Regions from separate parts of the Serratia sp. L9 genome, predicted to be linked through region 1. Evidence: predicted binding sites of a transcription regulator. Region 1 holds the regulator's gene; each other region holds the start of a gene.
The links. The regulator Fur, encoded in region 1, represses iron uptake genes when iron is present. The targets are predictions, from matches to a motif close to ATAATAATGAGAACNACTATCAA.
Positions count from the first base shown of each region.

Region 1 (5,740 bases):
TCCCTCAGGCTCGTGCGTACGTCGTCGCTGGTAGTGGCCATTGGGTTCATGCCGAGAAACCCGAGGCGGTATTACGGGCCATCCACCGCTTTATTGACCAGGCCTGAATCTTAACTGGCGAAAAAACGCGCTAAAGAGAATGGCTTAGCGCGTTTTCGGCCAAGTTAAGCATTGTCGTCCCTCCATCTGCTGGGGTAATATGGCGCGCTATGATTTTGCCACCATGTCCAACGTAGGTATCAGCGTCTGGCTGGCGGTAAATTTGGGTTAGGGTTTATTGGCCCGAATTGTGTTAACCGAACCGTCCGGAAGCGTGAAAACGTTTTTTGATGCAAACCCCCTTGCAGTAGCGCAACAATGGCAAAAGAACAAACGGATCGCACGACGCTGGATCTGTTCGCAGATGAACGCCGCCCGGGGCGCCCGAAAACCAACCCGCTTTCCCGTGATGAACAGCTTAGAATCAATAAGCGCAATCAGCTACGGCGTGACAAAGTGCGAGGTTTACGGCGTGTGGAGCTGAAAATCAACGCGGACGCGGTAGATGCTCTGAATAAACTGGCGGACCAGCGCAATATCAGTCGCAGCGAATTAATTGAACAGATGCTGCTGGCAAAACTGGCGGAAGAACAGCCAGAACCATGATCTCTACTGCCGCAGGCGCGGCACGGCGTTAAGGATGACGCCAGATCAACCCCACTGTTATTTAGATCCCAGGGCATCGCATAAACGTGATAAAACCCCAGGGCAAATTTCTGGCATGATACGCATTTACGGGTGAGGTTCAGTGCCCATGGCAGCGCCTTACGCCGCGTTTACGCAATACAATCCATTGAATTAAAAGGTTATCTGTAATATGGCTCATGTAGGCATTTTCTTTGGCAGCGATACTGGCAATACCGAAAACATTGCCAAGATGATCCAAAAACATCTTCACCAAAAATACGGTAACGACGTCGCAGAAATCCGCGACATTGCCAAAAGCAGTAAAGAAGATCTGGAAGCGTTCGATATCCTGCTGCTTGGTATCCCGACCTGGTACTACGGCGAAGCCCAATGTGACTGGGATGATTTCTTCCCGACGCTGGAAGACATCGACTTCAATGGCAAATTGGTAGCGCTGTTCGGCTGTGGCGATCAGGAAGACTACGCGGAATATTTCTGCGATGCGATGGGCACTATCCGCGATATCATTGAACCACGCGGTGCCGCCATCGTCGGCCATTGGCCAACCAAAGGCTACCATTTCGAAGCGTCCAAAGGTCTGGCAGACGATCACCACTTTGTCGGTCTTGCCATTGACGAAGACCGTCAGCCTGAACTGACCAACGAACGTGTAGAAGCCTGGGTTAAGCAGATTGGTGAAGAACTTAGCCTGGCCGAAATTATCGGTTAAACCTGCAGCCTCTACCAACGCTCCGTAAGGTAAAATGCATTACTGACATACCTATGGATTTCGCGTTGCAGCCAGGTACCCAGTTCTTTCATCCCCCGGCGCTTGCTACGGTGAGTCACCGGGGTGACAAATCTGTCTGGAACAGATTTGAACGCTGCTTGCAGCGGCCCTTACAGGGCCAGGCCCACGGATGGACCTGGTCATTGAGTGCAGGTAACAACGCTGCAGCTTGAAAGACGACGGGTATGTGGACTGTTATCGGTATCACGGATTATAATAATAGATACCACAAGTTTTTAACTTTTCACGTCACTCCGGTAGACTGAGATATCGGTTTATCCCACCCATCAAGACGTTGCATATGTAACGTATAAGAGTACAAAGATATCTTTGTTAACAACCGGCGGTTCCTATTTACGGCAACCGGTTCTATAATGAGACGCAATTAACCCTTTGTGCTGACCGATGCCATAGGCGAAAACGCCTCAACTTGATTAGCACAGTAACAGGACTGAATCCGCATGACTGACAACAACACCGCATTGAAGAAGGCTGGCTTAAAAGTCACGCTTCCGCGACTCAAAATTCTGGAAGTTTTGCAGGATCCGGAATGCCATCACGTCAGTGCGGAAGATCTGTACAAAAAACTGATAGATATGGGTGAAGAAATTGGCCTGGCCACGGTTTACCGCGTGCTGAACCAGTTTGATGACGCGGGTATTGTCACCCGTCACAATTTTGAAGGCGGCAAGTCCGTATTCGAACTGACCCAGCAACATCACCACGATCACCTGATTTGCCTGGATTGCGGCAAGGTTATCGAGTTCAGCGATGAGTCTATCGAAGTTCGCCAGCGTGATATTGCCAAGCAACACGGCATCAAGCTCACCAATCACAGCCTGTATCTGTACGGCCACTGTGAAACCGGTGATTGCCGCGAAAACGAAACGTTGCACGACAAAAAATAAGACTGGTTCGCCAGACACAGAAACCGCCTTTTTTACGGCGGTTTTTTTATGCCTAATATTTCAGACAAAAAAATCCCCGGACAGGCCCGGGGAAAATGATGACTTAAAATCTGGCACTTGCAGTACTTCTTTCTTACAACACTTAACGATATACCCGATGAGTTTCAAGTTGGCGCGCTTGCGCATCCCTTAGGACCAACGCCACGGATGAACCTGGTCATTGGGAGCAGCTAACGACACTACGGCTTGAGAGACAACGGGTATCAAGCCCATCCGCCGACACGCAGACGGGCTTCCTTCAGGCTTATGCCTTAACGGGTTCAGCGCGGCTGAAGCGTTTGCCGTCCGGGCTGATCGCACGGATTTGAACGTCCCCAGTCACCGCAGGGCGCGCTTTATCATCGTAACGCTGCCACTGTTTTCCACCATCGGTAGAGTATTCAATCCCCAGGCCCGGCAGCGAAATGTTCGCTTCCAGTTTGCCACCGATAATGCGTGCTCCTGGTACCGGCAGGCGATAGCTCACGCCACCTTTATCCAATTTGGCCAGTTCCCGTTGCCCGACCAGGTTGGCGAAGCGCAGCCAATCCTTATCCAGGGTTTTAGTATCAACCAGATGGGTTTCACCACCTTTGTACTCACGGCCAGCTTGGTAATCCTGTTCCCAGCTCGCACGGTGCCATGCACGTTCTGCTACAGACAGCGCACGTGGGTAAATCATATATTCCATTTGCTGGTCGGTACGCACCACTTCACTCCACAGTTGAGCAGAGAGGCCATAGGCACCTGGCCATGGTTTGTCGCTCTTGGCCGTGAAGTGGTTGCCGTCACGGTCAACCGACGTTTCGGCGTTCTGCGGCAGGTTGTTTGGCGCGAAGCTGAAGATCTTCTGCTCGTCACTGAAACGGGTGCCCCAGTAATAGCCATGCTCGTCCGGACTCACTTCATAAGGGAAATCCATGTAGACATAGTCTGGGTTGGAGATCACCACGTCGTAGCCTTTGTTCGCCCAGTCATTAGCCGAGTCGAACCCGCCCCAATACAGAGTATCCCAGAAGTTGACCGCAACATTCTTGGTGGCGAAGGCTTGGGCATTTTTGGCGTCTTTCAGGCCATCCTGCCACGCTTGCATTCTGTCAATACCATGCGCTTTCACCAGTTGGCTGACTTCCAGACCAAAGTAGCTCGGCAAGTGCTCCATATCTTCCACTTTGCCGTCTTTGATCATCGCCTGGCACACTTCAGACTTGGCCCATGGCTTGTCTTCTTTACTCAGATCCAGGATGCCTTTGCCAGCTTCCGGCTTTTTCACGTCGGTATAGCCAGCGCCCAGGCGGATGTTCTTCGCTTCGTCGCCACCAAAGTGCCAGGTTTGCAGCGGCTGCCCGGCTTCTTTGTGCATCTGGGCAATTTCACCAATCACTTTATCAACAAAGTTCTTGGAGGAATCCAGGCAAGGGTTCAGGTAACTCTGGCGGTTGAAGTACTGTACCGAAGTCGTGTTTGAGGTGTCGGTCGGATCCAGCAAGCGGAACTCATTGGCCTCTTTCTCTTTCCCTTCGGCCAGCAGTTTCTTATAGCGGGCTTCCATGGAAACGATCGCGGCACGGGCATGCGCAGGCATATCAATCTCTGGGATCACTTCGATCTGGCGCGCCTGAGCGTATTTAACGATGTCGATGTAATCCTGACGGGAGAAGAAACCGCCGTGTGGCTCAGGGCCAGAGCCATATTGCGGTAGCAGGCAGGTGGTTTCGCTCAGATCGTGGCAGCGCTGGCCACCCACTTCGGTTAACTCCGGCAGGCCAGGGATCTCGATACGCCAGCCTTCGTCATCCGTCAGGTGGAAGTGGAATTTATTCAGTTTGTACGCGGCCATCTGATCTAACAGGCGCAATACGGCGTCTTTATGGTGGAAGTTGCGCGCAACATCCAGGAAAATGCCGCGATATTGGAAGCGCGGTGCATCTTTGGCATCCAAGGTAGCAATCTTGGTGCTGCCGTCGGTCGGGACAAGCGACAGAATGGATTGCAGACCGTAGAACACCCCGGCCTGATCGAAGCCGGTGATCACCGCTCCTTTCTCTCCAATCTTCAACTGATAGGCACCCGGCACAGCCAAGTCGCCTTTAAATGCACCAGGTTTGATATCCGTTTTGATCGGATAGCCACCCACTTTGTTTTCTACGCCCAGCAGTTCAAAACGCTTGGCTGCCGCATCCGCCGCAGGCTTGGCCAGGGCGCTCAGCTCCAGCGCGACGCCTTTGCTCAAATCAACATCATTCTGATGAATCTTCACGTCCATCGGCGTCGGGATAATCTGGCCACGCAGTGTCGCCATTGGCAGCACTTTCAAATCCTGGTTCTTGGCAAAGCGGCTTTCTGGCACCATCAGAATGTTGTGGTCATCTTTGGTGCGTTTCCACTGATCGCCAGTGAAAGGAGCAACAAACTGGTGCACATCATCGGTATCGGTATTCGCCAGGATCTTGGGTTTGGCATCCCCTGAGGTCGCGTACCAGCGCGGTAGGAAGTCAGTACGGAACAGTTGCCAGTATTCAGCGATAATCGGGATTTCCACCGCCTGATTCGCCGGGAAACTGGTGAATTTATCGGTAGGCTCCAGTTTGTACAAATCGCCGGTCAGATGGCTAATCTTGAACTGATCGTTATCCACTTTCAGCGTCTGGCGTGGGCTGTGGAAATAAATAGCCCAGTCTTTGTCTTTAATTTCCTGGGCACCATTAGTCAGGGTGATCAGCACTTTATGGCAGGATGCCCAGTCAGCGCCCAGCTTGGCGCAATCAACGCCGTTATCAGCCGCACGGTTATCCAGCATCTTCAGATTTACTTTCAACTGACTGAGTTGGTCAACAACCTGCTGGTTAGCCATGGCAGAACCTACACTGCCAAATAGCCCGACGGTTGCCGTCAAAGCGGCGAGGGTACTCATCTTAAACTTGTTCATCTTCAACCTCTTGGGTAATCAGTTGTTGTTAGCGCGAATTTCTTTCCACAATTTCCCGCATTTAGCGTCGTACGCCTGGCCGTTGCCGGTATGTGCTGCCTGAATGCAGCTCTGGTAATCCAGCACCCGTACGGTTTCCTGTTCAGCGAGCTGTTGATGCGCTTTCTCTTGTTTCAATACTTTCAGCACGGCCTGGCAAGCCTGCAGCTTTTCTGGCGACCCTTCAGCGGTGTTGATACACGCGCTGTAGGCCTGGCGCAGCTTGGCATCTTCCGGTGGCGCAGCAGACTGCGAGCAGGCGCTAAGCCCGGCAACCAAGGCCATAATCAACATCAGTTTTTTCATCGTTATATTCCTGTGACGCTTCCCCGGCAGCATGACCACCGGGGAGAGCATTAGAAGATGGTG
Region 1 covers NZ_CP192591.1:5,195,190-5,200,929, forward strand. The annotation lists partial or broken gene ybfF (esterase) at 1-107, shown strand, start outside; gene ybfE (LexA regulated protein) at 358-645, shown strand; gene fldA (flavodoxin FldA) at 857-1,396, shown strand; gene fur (ferric iron uptake transcriptional regulator) at 1,918-2,364, shown strand; gene ACQ86O_RS24735 (beta-N-acetylhexosaminidase) at 2,669-5,332, opposite strand; gene chiQ (ChiQ/YbfN family lipoprotein) at 5,351-5,677, opposite strand; gene chiP (chitoporin ChiP) at 5,728-5,740, opposite strand, start outside.

Region 2 (5,740 bases), 1.6 Mb from region 1:
CGTTGTGCTCAGTGAGCCCTAGAGTCGAAATATTTTCGCCAAACGCCGGGGAGTAGAACTGTTCTGCCTGAACCGGGAACTGTTGGCGCCAATGGTCATAATGCTCACGCGGATAGTGGCACAAGGCGCGATCCGGCCCACCGTGATAGCTTTTTTCGGCCTGTTCATCCCCTGCCAGACCCAGCGGGGTGAGATGCACTGCACCTTCCACCAGATGTTTGGCGATGGCGCTTGGCCGCCCACCCTCATAGGGCCGGATTGAACCGAGATATACGTCTGGGTAATGCATGCTAGCCTCCTGTACCTGCCGTCTAGCGATATCTGGCCCTGTTAGCGGGCGCGGTGGTCCTTAGAATAGCCTGAGTTGGTTGGCAGGAACAGAATAACCCACCCGGAAAGTACCGGGCGGGTGAGGGGGTCAGAAGGTGGTCCAGTTGTCTTCGTCGGCGTTGGTGCTTGGCTTGGCTGGGGTAGCGGTTTTGAGTGGGGCAGCCTTCACCTCAACCGGCGAGCTGTTTTCTGCCAGGCGGAATACCGCCACGCTTTGCAGCAACATTTCAGCCTGCTCTTCCAGTGAATCGGCGGCGGCTGCGGATTCTTCCACCAGCGCCGCGTTTTGCTGGGTCGTGTGATCCATTTCCACGATTGCCTGGCCGACCTGTGCGATACCCTTGGTCTGTTCGTCCGAGGCGGCGGCAATTTCGGTCATGATATCGCGTACATGAGTGACGGCGCGGACGATCTGTTCCATCGTGTTACCCGTGTCTTCCACCAGCGCGGTGCCGGTCTGCACCCGGTTGACGGATTCGGCGATCAGCCCTTCAATCTCTTTAGCTGCCTGAGCGCTTCGTTGCGCCAGGTTTCTTACCTCACTGGCTACTACTGAGAAGCCACGCCCTTGCTCACCGGCACGGGCGGCCTCGACGGCGGCATTCAAGGCCAGAATGTTGGTCTGGAAGGCAATCCCATTGATCAAGGTGGTAATTTCGGCAATCCGCTGTGAACTGCTGGAAATATCACGCATGGTGCTGACCACGCTACTGACCAGTTTACCGCCCTGTTGTGCCGTCTGTGAGGCATCAGTTGCCAGTTGGTTGGCATGGTGGGCGTTGTCGGCGTTCTGTTTCACCGTGGCAGTGAGCTGCTCCATGCTGGCGGCGGTTTCTTCTACCGCTGCGGCCTGCTGTTCGGTTCGCGAGGAGAGATCGGTGTTACCCGCAGCGATTTCACCCGCGGCAGTGGAAACCTGGGTCACCCCCATCTGGATTTTCTCAATCATATCGCGCAGGTTCTGGCTCATCGCTGCCACAGCATTGAGCAACTGCCCCAGTTCGTCGCGGCGGGTGCTGGTTTGCGCCTGACGCAGGTCGCCGGTGGCAATGCGTTCCGCCAGCTCCAGCGTGCTATGTAATGGGCGGGTGATCTGCAACGTGATACGCCATGAAACCAGCAAACCGGCAATAATCGCAATCAGGGTGGTGATGGTCATCTGCAGTTGCGCAGTATTGATATTGTTGTGGGTCTGATCCAGCTCATCTTTCATAAAGGTGGTGACCAGGGTGCCGATCTCCTGGGCACGGCTGCCTAACTGCCGGCTGATTTTCAGCTCTTTTTCATAGGCTGGCAGATAAGCGGCAATACGCTCTTCATAAGTTTCCAAGGCACTTATCAGGGGTTGTAACAGCGGTTTCTGGCTTTCACCCAGGCGCTGGTTCAGTTCGTTGGCCAGGCTTTGGGCGTCGGCGATGGCGTTCATCAGGGGAGCTTGTGCTTCACTGTTCAGGCTCAGCAGCAGGCCGCGTGCGCCATAACGGATCAGGGTGAGTTTCTGGTTCAACTGGATAAAGGCCAGTTGCAGATCGCTATTGGTCAACTGGCGTTCAACCTGGCTGAGGGTATCCTGTACTTCGGACATATTCCAACTCGCCCGTACCGCATCTTTCTCTGCTACGGCTTTTTCGAACTGTCGCTGCTGTTGCTGGTATTCCCCTATCAGGGTAACCAGGCGCTCAAGATCCTTGCGGCTCTGCCGGTCCCAATCCATATTCTGAGCGTGGGTGATCAGTTTCACCGCATTCTCGATATGGGTACGGTTGCTATTGATATGCTCGGCCTGGTAAGTCTGGCCATACATGGCGCGGCTATATTTGGCCTGGTTGATTTCTTCATTCAGCTGATAGCTGAAATCGATACGGTTGGTGCGTGATTCGATAAGATTAAGGTAGTAGATCCCGGTGCCAGCGATAACGATCGCCAGTAACAACATCAGAAAAAATCCGAGACCGAGTTTTTTACCCACGGTGAGATGAACGAATTTTCCTGCCAATGCCTTCAGTGCCGCCATGATATTTTCCTTCTTTAGGCGATGGTCAATTGAACAAACCATCGGCAAAAATTGGTTAAACTTTAGCGGTGAATAGGCAAAAAAATGCCCGCATCAGCGGGCATCATCAGGGAGAAGCGAATTACTTTTTGGCTTCGGTGAAGCGTTTTGCTGCTTCGTCCCAATTGACCACGTTCCAGAATGCCTTGATGTAGTCTGGGCGGCGGTTCTGGAATTTCAGGTAGTAAGCGTGTTCCCACACGTCCAAGCCAACGATCGGGAAGCCTGAAGCGCCAGAAACGGCTTCGCCCATCAGCGGGCTATCCTGGTTGGCGGTAGAAACTACGGCCAGTTTGTCGCCTTTCAGTACCAGCCAGGCCCAACCGGAACCAAAACGGGTGGCTGCGGCTTTCTCGAACTCTTCCTGGAATTTCTCAACGCTGCCGAAATCGCGCTCGATAGCTGCTTTCAGATCGCCACCCAGCGTGGTGCCGGTTTTCAGGCCTTTCCAGAACAGGCTGTGGTTAGCGTGGCCGCCTGCGTTGTTACGCATAAAGGTGCGTTTGTCAGCAGGAACTTTATCCAGATCCTGGATCAGCTCTTCTACGCTCAGCGAAGCCAGCTCAGGGTAAGCTTCCAGCACGGTGTTAGCGTTGTTGACGTAGGTCTGGTGGTGTTTGGTGTGATGGATTTCCATCGTCTGCTTGTCGAAATGCGGTTCCAGTGCGTCGTATGCGTAAGGCAGGGATGGCAGTGAATAACTCATAATCATCATCTCCAGTGGTTTTGGGCGGCGCAAAGTGTGAGCACCGCGTAAGCAGTATGATGCATTATAATTAATTAAATGATATTGAAAATGATTATCAATGCCCTACTCATTGTGAGGTTTATACGTTAATCGGTAATGCGCTGCGGATGAGTAAACACCGTTGCCCGGCCAGGTTTACTGAATCCCACCAGTGTCAGGTTGCTGCGTTCGGCTATTTCCACTGCCAGCGAGGTGGCAGCAGAAACCACAAACAGGATCTCGGCGCCGCACATGGCGGATTTTTGCACCATCTCGTAGCTGGCGCGGCTGGAAACCAGAATAGCCCCTTGCTGCCAACCCTGTTCGGCGCGCATGCCGAGCATTTTGTCCAGAGCCACATGGCGGCCAACGTCTTCACATCCCCCCATCAGTTCACCTTGCGGCGAGATCCAGCTTGCCGCGTGGGTACATCCGGTAAGTTGGCCAACGTTTTGGATCTGGCGCAATTGGCCGAGGGCATGGTCGAGATTGCTCAGCGAGAAGTTCTGGGTGAAGGGTAAAGGCGTCACCGGGCGGAAGATGTCTGCCAATTGCTCAATGCCACAAACGCCGCAGCCAGTGCGGCCTGCCATAGCGCGTCGGCGCTCTTTCAGGCCGGTAAAACGGCGGCTGGAAAGCTCAATCTGCACCTCCAGACCGTTACAGGTCGGATTAGTCTCTATACTGTAAATATCTTGTGGTGATTCGATAATGCCTTCTGACAGGGAGAAACCCAGGGCGAACGCCTCCAGATCCTTTGGCGTACACATCATCACCACGTGGGAAATACCGTTATAGACCAGAGCGACGGGCACCTCTTGTGCCAGCCAATCGTGCTGCGCGGTGTCCAATTGCCCGCGTTGGTATACCGGGGCCTTGATCAAGCCTGTGAGCTCGGTCTCATTCAGGGTCTGTTCTTGGTTAAATTTGTTCACTAAAATGGCACCTGTTTGTAACAACCACACGTATGTTATGGTAATATTGCAGCGTCGTTACGGCCTTTTGGCCAAACCAAATAAGAATTTTAGTGATATTAGCGCTTCCCGCTTTGAGGGGAAAGCGCCATTTGAAACAATGTGACAACCAGAGTGAAAGGAGACCTCCATGCAGGTCAGCAGAAGGCAGTTCTTTAAGATCTGCGCTGGCGGTATGGCAGGGACGACGGTAGCCGCGCTGGGTTTTAACCCGGCGGTGGCGTTAGCGGAAACCCGGCAGTACAAACTGCTGCGCGCCCGTGAAACCCGTAATACCTGTACATATTGTTCCGTCGGCTGTGGGCTGTTGATGTACAGCCTTGGTGATGGCGCTAAAAACGCCAAAGAAAGTATTTTCCACATCGAAGGGGATCCGGATCATCCGGTAAACCGTGGTGCACTTTGCCCGAAAGGTGCTGGCCTGGTGGACTTCATCCACAGCGAAAGCCGCCTCCAATACCCAGAATATCGCGCTCCCGGCTCCGACAAATGGCAACGGATCAGTTGGGACGACGCCTTCACCCGTATCGCTAAACTCATGAAAGAAGACCGTGATGCCAACTTCGTTAAAACCAACGAACAAGGCGTTACCGTCAACCGTTGGCTGACGACCGGCATGCTATGTGCTTCAGCCTCCAGCAACGAAACCGGATACCTGACCCAAAAATTTAGTCGCGCTCTCGGCATGCTTGCCGTAGATAACCAGGCGCGTGTCTGACACGGACCAACGGTAGCAAGTCTTGCTCCAACATTTGGTCGCGGTGCGATGACCAACCACTGGGTTGATATCAAAAACGCCGATTTGGTTGTTGTTATGGGCGGTAATGCGGCAGAAGCGCATCCAGTGGGATTCCGCTGGGCGATGGAAGCCAAAATCCATAATAAAGCCAAGTTGATCGTGATCGATCCGCGCTTTACCCGTACCGCGTCGGTGGCGGATTTCTATGCGCCGATTCGTTCCGGTACCGACATTGCTTTCCTGTCGGGCGTCTTGCTGTACCTGATCACCAACAACAAGATCAACGCCGAATACGTCAACGCCTATACCAACGCCAGCCTGCTGGTGCGGGAAGATTTTGCCTTTGACGATGGCCTGTTCAGCGGTTACGACGCAGATACCCGCAAGTACGATAAAACCACCTGGAACTACCAACTGGATGAGAATGGCTTTGCCAAGCGCGATCTCACGCTCCAGGATCCCCGCTGCGTATGGAATATGCTGAAACAGCATGTCAGCCGTTATACGCCAGAGGTGGTGACCAACATCTGCGGCACGCCAACCGAAGATTTCCTCAAGGTTTGCGAATATATCGCAGAAACCAGCGCCCACAACAAGACGGCGTCGTTCCTGTATGCCCTGGGTTGGACACAGCACTCGGTGGGTTCGCAGAACATCCGTACCATGGCGATGATCCAGCTGCTGCTCGGTAACATGGGCATGGCGGGCGGCGGTGTGAACGCACTGCGTGGCCACTCCAATATCCAGGGGTTGACCGATCTCGGCCTGCTGTCGCAAAGCCTGCCGGGCTATCTGACGCTGCCCTCCGAGAAACAGGCCGATCTGGACACCTACCTGAAAGCCAATACGCCGAAGGCGACGCTGCCAGACCAGGTTAACTACTGGGGCAACTACCCGAAATTCTTCGTCAGCCTGAT
Region 2 covers NZ_CP192591.1:1,042,280-1,048,019, reverse strand. The annotation lists gene yiiM (6-hydroxyaminopurine reductase) at 1-289, opposite strand, end outside; gene ACQ86O_RS04885 (methyl-accepting chemotaxis protein) at 419-2,344, opposite strand; gene sodA (superoxide dismutase [Mn]) at 2,466-3,089, opposite strand; gene fdhD (formate dehydrogenase accessory sulfurtransferase FdhD) at 3,218-4,045, opposite strand; partial or broken gene fdnG (formate dehydrogenase-N subunit alpha) at 4,215-5,740, shown strand, end outside.
Region 2: the regulator Fur is predicted to act here: its motif matches at 3,168-3,190, upstream of sodA (superoxide dismutase [Mn]).

Region 3 (5,740 bases), 990 kb from region 1:
CGCTTTAAGGCGCTGACCTTCAGCCCGCGTGGTGGTGGCACTGGCACCAACGGCCAATCCCTTAACAGCGGCATCGTGGTTGATATGTCGCGCTATATGAATCGCATTCTGGACATCAACGTCGAGCAAGGCTGGGTGCGGGTTGAGGCCGGGGTAATCAAAGACCAGCTTAACCAGTATCTGCGGCCGTTCGGCTATTTCTTCTCACCTGAGCTTTCCACCAGCAACCGAGCCACGCTTGGCGGCATGATCAATACCGACGCCTCCGGCCAGGGTTCATTGGTGTACGGCAAAACTTCAGACCATGTGCTGGGATTGCGGGCAGTGTTGCTGGGGGGCGAAATGATCGACACCCGGGCGATGCCGACGCTACTGGCGGAAACGATTGCTCAGGAAGATACGCCGGAAGGGCGCATTTACGATCGGGTTCTTAACCGTTGCCGCGAACAACGGGCGCTGATCCTGGAGAAATTTCCCAAGCTTAACCGATTCCTCACCGGTTATGATTTGCGCCATGTGTTAAGTGACGATCTGCAAACCTTCGATCTTTCGCGCATCCTCACCGGTTCCGAAGGAACACTGGCCTTTATCACTGAAGCGCGGCTGAATATCACGCCACTGCCGAAGGTGCGCCGCCTGGTGAATATAAAATACGACTCCTTCGATTCCGCGCTGCGTAATGCGCCCTTTATGGTGGAAGCCAAGGCGCTATCGGTAGAAACCATCGATTCAAAAGTGCTTAATCTGGCCCGTGAAGATATCGTTTGGCATTCGGTCAGTGAACTGATCACCAACGTACCGGATAAAGAGATGCTCGGGCTGAATATCGTTGAGTTTGCCGGTGACGATAAAGAACTGATCGACGGCCAGATGGAAGCGTTATGTGAGCGTCTGGATGGTTTGATCTCAGAGCAGCAGGCCGGGGTGATTGGCTATCAAATCTGTGGCGATCTCAGTGGTATCGAACGTATCTACAATATGCGCAAAAAAGCGGTGGGTTTGCTGGGCAATGCCAAAGGGCAGGCCAAGCCAATTCCGTTTGCTGAAGATACTTGCGTACCGCCACAGCATCTTGCCGATTACATTACCGAGTTCCGCCAACTGCTGGACAGCCATAACCTGAGTTATGGCATGTTTGGCCACGTCGATGCCGGGGTGTTGCACGTGCGCCCGGCGCTGGATATGTGCGATCCGCAGCAAGAAATGCTGATGAAGCAGATTTCCGACCAGGTGGTTGCGCTAACGGCGAAATATGGCGGGTTGCTGTGGGGCGAGCACGGTAAAGGTTTCCGCGCAGAATACAGCCCGGCCTTCTTTGGCGAAACGCTGTATGAAGAGCTGCGCCGGATTAAGGCGGCGTTTGACCCGCTTAATCGCCTCAATCCTGGTAAAATTTGCCCACCGTTTGGCGTTGAGGCGCTGATGATGAAGGTGGACGCGGTGAAGCGCGGCACGCTGGATCGCCGTATTCCTATCGACATCCGCACTTCGTTCCGTGGCGCGATGGAGTGTAACGGTAATGGCCTGTGCTTTAACTTTGATGTGCATAGCCCGATGTGCCCTTCGATGAAGATCACCAGTAACCGTATTCACTCGCCGAAAGGCCGCGCGGCGCTGGTACGTGAATGGTTACGCCTGCTGGCTGACCAAGGCGTCGATCCGGTAGCACTGGAAAAACAGCTACCGCAACAGCGCCTCAGTTTCCGTGCCATGATCGAGAAAACCCGTAATAGCTGGCATGCCAGCAAAGGGGAATATGACTTCTCCCATGAAGTAAAAGAAGCGATGTCAGGCTGCCTTGCCTGTAAAGCCTGTTCTACCCAATGCCCGATCAAGATCGACGTGCCGGGCTTCCGCTCCCGCTTCTTACAGCTCTACCACACCCGCTATCTGCGCCCGGTACGTGACTATATGGTTGCTGGCGTGGAAAGTTACACCCCGCTGATGGCGAAAGCGCCGCAGGTGTTTAATTTCTTCTTTAAACAGCCTTGGGTACGCGAACTAAGCCGCAGCAGTATCGGCATGGTGGACTTGCCCCTGCTTTCCAGCCCGACGTTGCGCCAGCAGCTTTCGGGCCATAGCGCTTTTAGCATGACGCTTGAACAACTCGAGGCTTTGGGAGAGGCGCAGCGTGAACAGCATGTGCTGGTAGTTCAGGATCCCTTTACCAGTTATTACGATGCGCAAGTGGTTGCAGATTTTGTGCGGCTGGTGGATAAGCTGGGCTACAAGCCGGTCCTGTTGCCATTCTCACCAAACGGCAAAGCGCAGCACATAAAAGGTTTCCTGACGCGGTTTGCCAAAACGGCACGTAAGACAGCCGATTTCCTCAACCGCGTGGCTAAGCTTGGCATACCTATGGTCGGGGTCGATCCTGCGCTGGTGCTGTGCTACCGCGATGAGTATCAGGAGATCCTCGGTGATTCTCGCGGTGATTTCCAGGTGCAACTGGTGCATGAGTGGCTGCAGCCATTGCTGGCAGAGCGTGCGGAGCAACAGGCAACGGGCGAGGCCTGGTATCTGTTTGGCCATTGCACCGAAAGCACCGCGTTACCGACCAGCGCGCAGCAATGGGCCGCCATTTTTCCCGGTTTGGAGCCAAACTGGAGAATGTCAACGTCGGCTGTTGCGGCATGGCCGGCACTTATGGCCACGAAGCCAAAAACCTGCAAAATTCGCTGGGCATTTATGAGTTATCATGGCACCAGGCGCTGCAACGCTTGCCACGGCAACGTTGTCTGGCGACCGGTTACTCTTGCCGCAGCCAGGTGAAACGCATTGAAGGCAATGGCGTGCGGCATCCGTTACAAGCTCTGTTGGAGATGATTGCGTGAAGCTGTGGAAACGTGAAACAACGCTGGAAAAACTTAACCAGACTGGTGAAGGCTGTATGGTTGGCCATGTGGGGATTGAATTTACCTGCATGGCGGATGACTATCTGGAAGCGGTTATGCCGGTTGATAACCGGACGACACAGCCGTTCGGCCTGTTACACGGCGGGGCTTCGGTAGTGCTGGCAGAGTCGATGGGCTCAATGGCCGGTTATCTGTGTACCGAAGGGGAGCAAAAAGTGGTGGGGCTTGAAATCAACGCCAACCACATTCGGGCGGTGTTCAAAGGGCAGGTGCGCGGCGTTTGCCGTGCACTGCATGTTGGCCGCCGCAATCAGGTCTGGCAGATCGAAATCTTCGACGATCGCGATCGTCTGTGCTGTACCTCGCGCCTGACCACGGCGGTACTTGAGTAAAATAAAACCCGCAGGTTTCGGCTTGCGGGCATTTTATAGCTGAAACGGCACCCGTTTCACAAAATCCTTCTGAAAAGCCGTCGCTTTCTCCCACACGCCTTCCATTGAGTATTTCTGGCAAATCAGTGTCAACGTGTGTCGTGCAAAATGGTAGCTCTGAACGCGGAATAGCTGGCAACGTTGTGGATTATTGATCTCAACGATCAGCCGGTTGTGCAGTTTATTCAGTGCATGCAGATAGCTTTCATCATCGCCATTTTCCAGGCACAGATTGGCCATGCTGAGGCTGACCGCGTTGTATTGCTTCAAATGATTGATGTTGCATTCTGTCCGCCTTAATGCCGCCTCCGCCATATAGAAATCCACCGTGACATCACGGATTTTGAACTTGTAGTCATCAATTTTGCTAAGTAACCAGGCATTCATCGAGATATTCATCTGTCCACGCTCAATTAAAGCTTAATGATAATCATTATCATATTTGTAGATGTGGCGATGATCAATGCTCTTTGGCATTTTTTCTCTAGGGATGATTGGCGGGGGAGTGGGCCAAAAGTGCAGTAACGACTAAACTTAAGGCAGTAAAGCGCATTAATTAGACAGACAAGATTCAGAAATAGGTATTTCCTATGAATGTTTAAAACAGACAGTTTGTCCGGCGGTGTAATGCAGCCGGGCCACCGGGGTGAGGCGTACGGTGAAGCGTGAAGTGTAATAAATTCATGTGGATATAAATAATTCTTTTCTGCTTTCCCGCGCTGGATAACACGGATATCCCGCAAGCTTGCCGCACTGCGAAGCAAAAATCCGTGCTTCTGGCAGATACCCCCGCAAAACAAACGGTTGAAGTGATAATCGTTATCACTAACATATGAGTAACCCAGATTGGCTGTGGTGAAACGCGAGCATGAGGTAGGCCCTATGCAAATGGAAGATGTCGGTACTTTCTCGTTGGAAGACAATGTCTGGCAAGGTATTTCGCTGAGCGACAGTGCCGTGCAACAGATACTCAAATTAATGCAGCAGGATCCGCAGGTTAAAGGGTTGCAGCTTGGGGTCAAGCAGTCTGGCTGTGCGGGGTTTGCCTACGTGCTGGATCTCACCCGCGAGCCTGCCAGCGACGACCTGCTGTTCGAACGCGGTGGGGCAGCGCTGTATGTTCCGCTGAAAGCGATGCCGTTTATTGATGGCACCACGGTAGATTTTGTCCGTGATGGGCTGAATCAGATGTTCAAATTCAACAACCCTAAAGCTCAGAACGCCTGCGGGTGTGGTGAGAGTTTTGGCGTTTAAGCGATGCAATCAATATGACACGAAGCAATGTAGAAGTTCCTGATGATGTACAGGCTTGGGTCAGCGAGGGGCGTTACAAAGAGGGGTTCTTCACCCAACTGGCAACCGATGAGTTAGCCAAAGGCATCAATGAAGACGTGGTGCGAGCGATTTCAGCCAAGCGCAACGAGCCTGATTGGATGCTGGAGTTCCGCCTGGAAGCTTACCGCGCCTGGTTGCAGATGGAAGAGCCGCATTGGCTGAAAGCCAACTATGACAAACTCAATTATCAGGATTACAGCTATTATTCGGCACCGTCTTGTGGCAGTTGCGATGACGCTTGTGGCTCTCAGCCAGGTGCGCAGCAGCAGCCCGGTGCGGCGGCGGAAAACAGTTACCTGACCAGCGAGGTCGAATTGGCGTTCAACCAGCTTGGTGTGCCGGTGCGTGAAGGTAGCGAAGTCGCTGTGGATGCCATCTTTGACTCCGTTTCCGTCGCTACCACCTATCGTGAGAAGCTGGCAGAAAGCGGCGTGATCTTCTGTTCGTTCGGCGAAGCCATTCAGGAACACCCGGACCTGGTGCGCCAGTATTTAGGCCGTGTGGTGCCCTATAATGACAATTTCTTTGCCGCCCTCAATGCTGCCGTGGCCTCTGATGGCACTTTTGTCTATGTGCCGAAAGGCGTTCGCTGCCCGATGGAGCTGTCTACCTATTTTCGTATCAACGCAGCAAAAACCGGCCAGTTTGAACGCACTATCCTGATCGCCGATGAAGGCAGCTATGTCAGTTATATCGAAGGCTGCTCTGCGCCAGTGCGCGACAGTTACCAGTTGCACGCCGCAGTGGTGGAAGTGATCCTGCATAAAGATGCCGAGGTGAAGTATTCAACGGTGCAAAACTGGTTTGCTGGCGGCGGTGAAAGCAAGGGGGCATTCTTAACTTCGTCACTAAACGTGCGTTGTGTGAAGGGGCGGGTTCCAAAATGTCCTGGACGCAGTCGGAAACCGGCTCAGCCATCACCTGGAAATACCCAAGCGTGATCCTGCAGGGCGATAACTCTATCGGCGAGTTTTTCTCTGTGGCACTGACCAGCGGCTATCAGCAGGCGGATACCGGCACCAAGATGATCCACATTGGCAAGAACACCAAATCCACCATCATCGCCAAAGGTATCTCGGCCGGGCATAGCCAGAATACCTATCGTGGCTTGGTGAAAAT
Region 3 covers NZ_CP192591.1:4,202,795-4,208,534, reverse strand. The annotation lists partial or broken gene ydiJ (D-2-hydroxyglutarate dehydrogenase YdiJ) at 1-2,834, shown strand, start outside; gene menI (1,4-dihydroxy-2-naphthoyl-CoA hydrolase) at 2,831-3,247, shown strand; gene ACQ86O_RS20040 (hypothetical protein) at 3,281-3,685, opposite strand; gene sufA (Fe-S cluster assembly scaffold SufA) at 4,169-4,540, shown strand; partial or broken gene sufB (Fe-S cluster assembly protein SufB) at 4,555-5,740, shown strand, end outside.
Region 3: the regulator Fur is predicted to act here: its motif matches at 4,096-4,118, upstream of sufA (Fe-S cluster assembly scaffold SufA).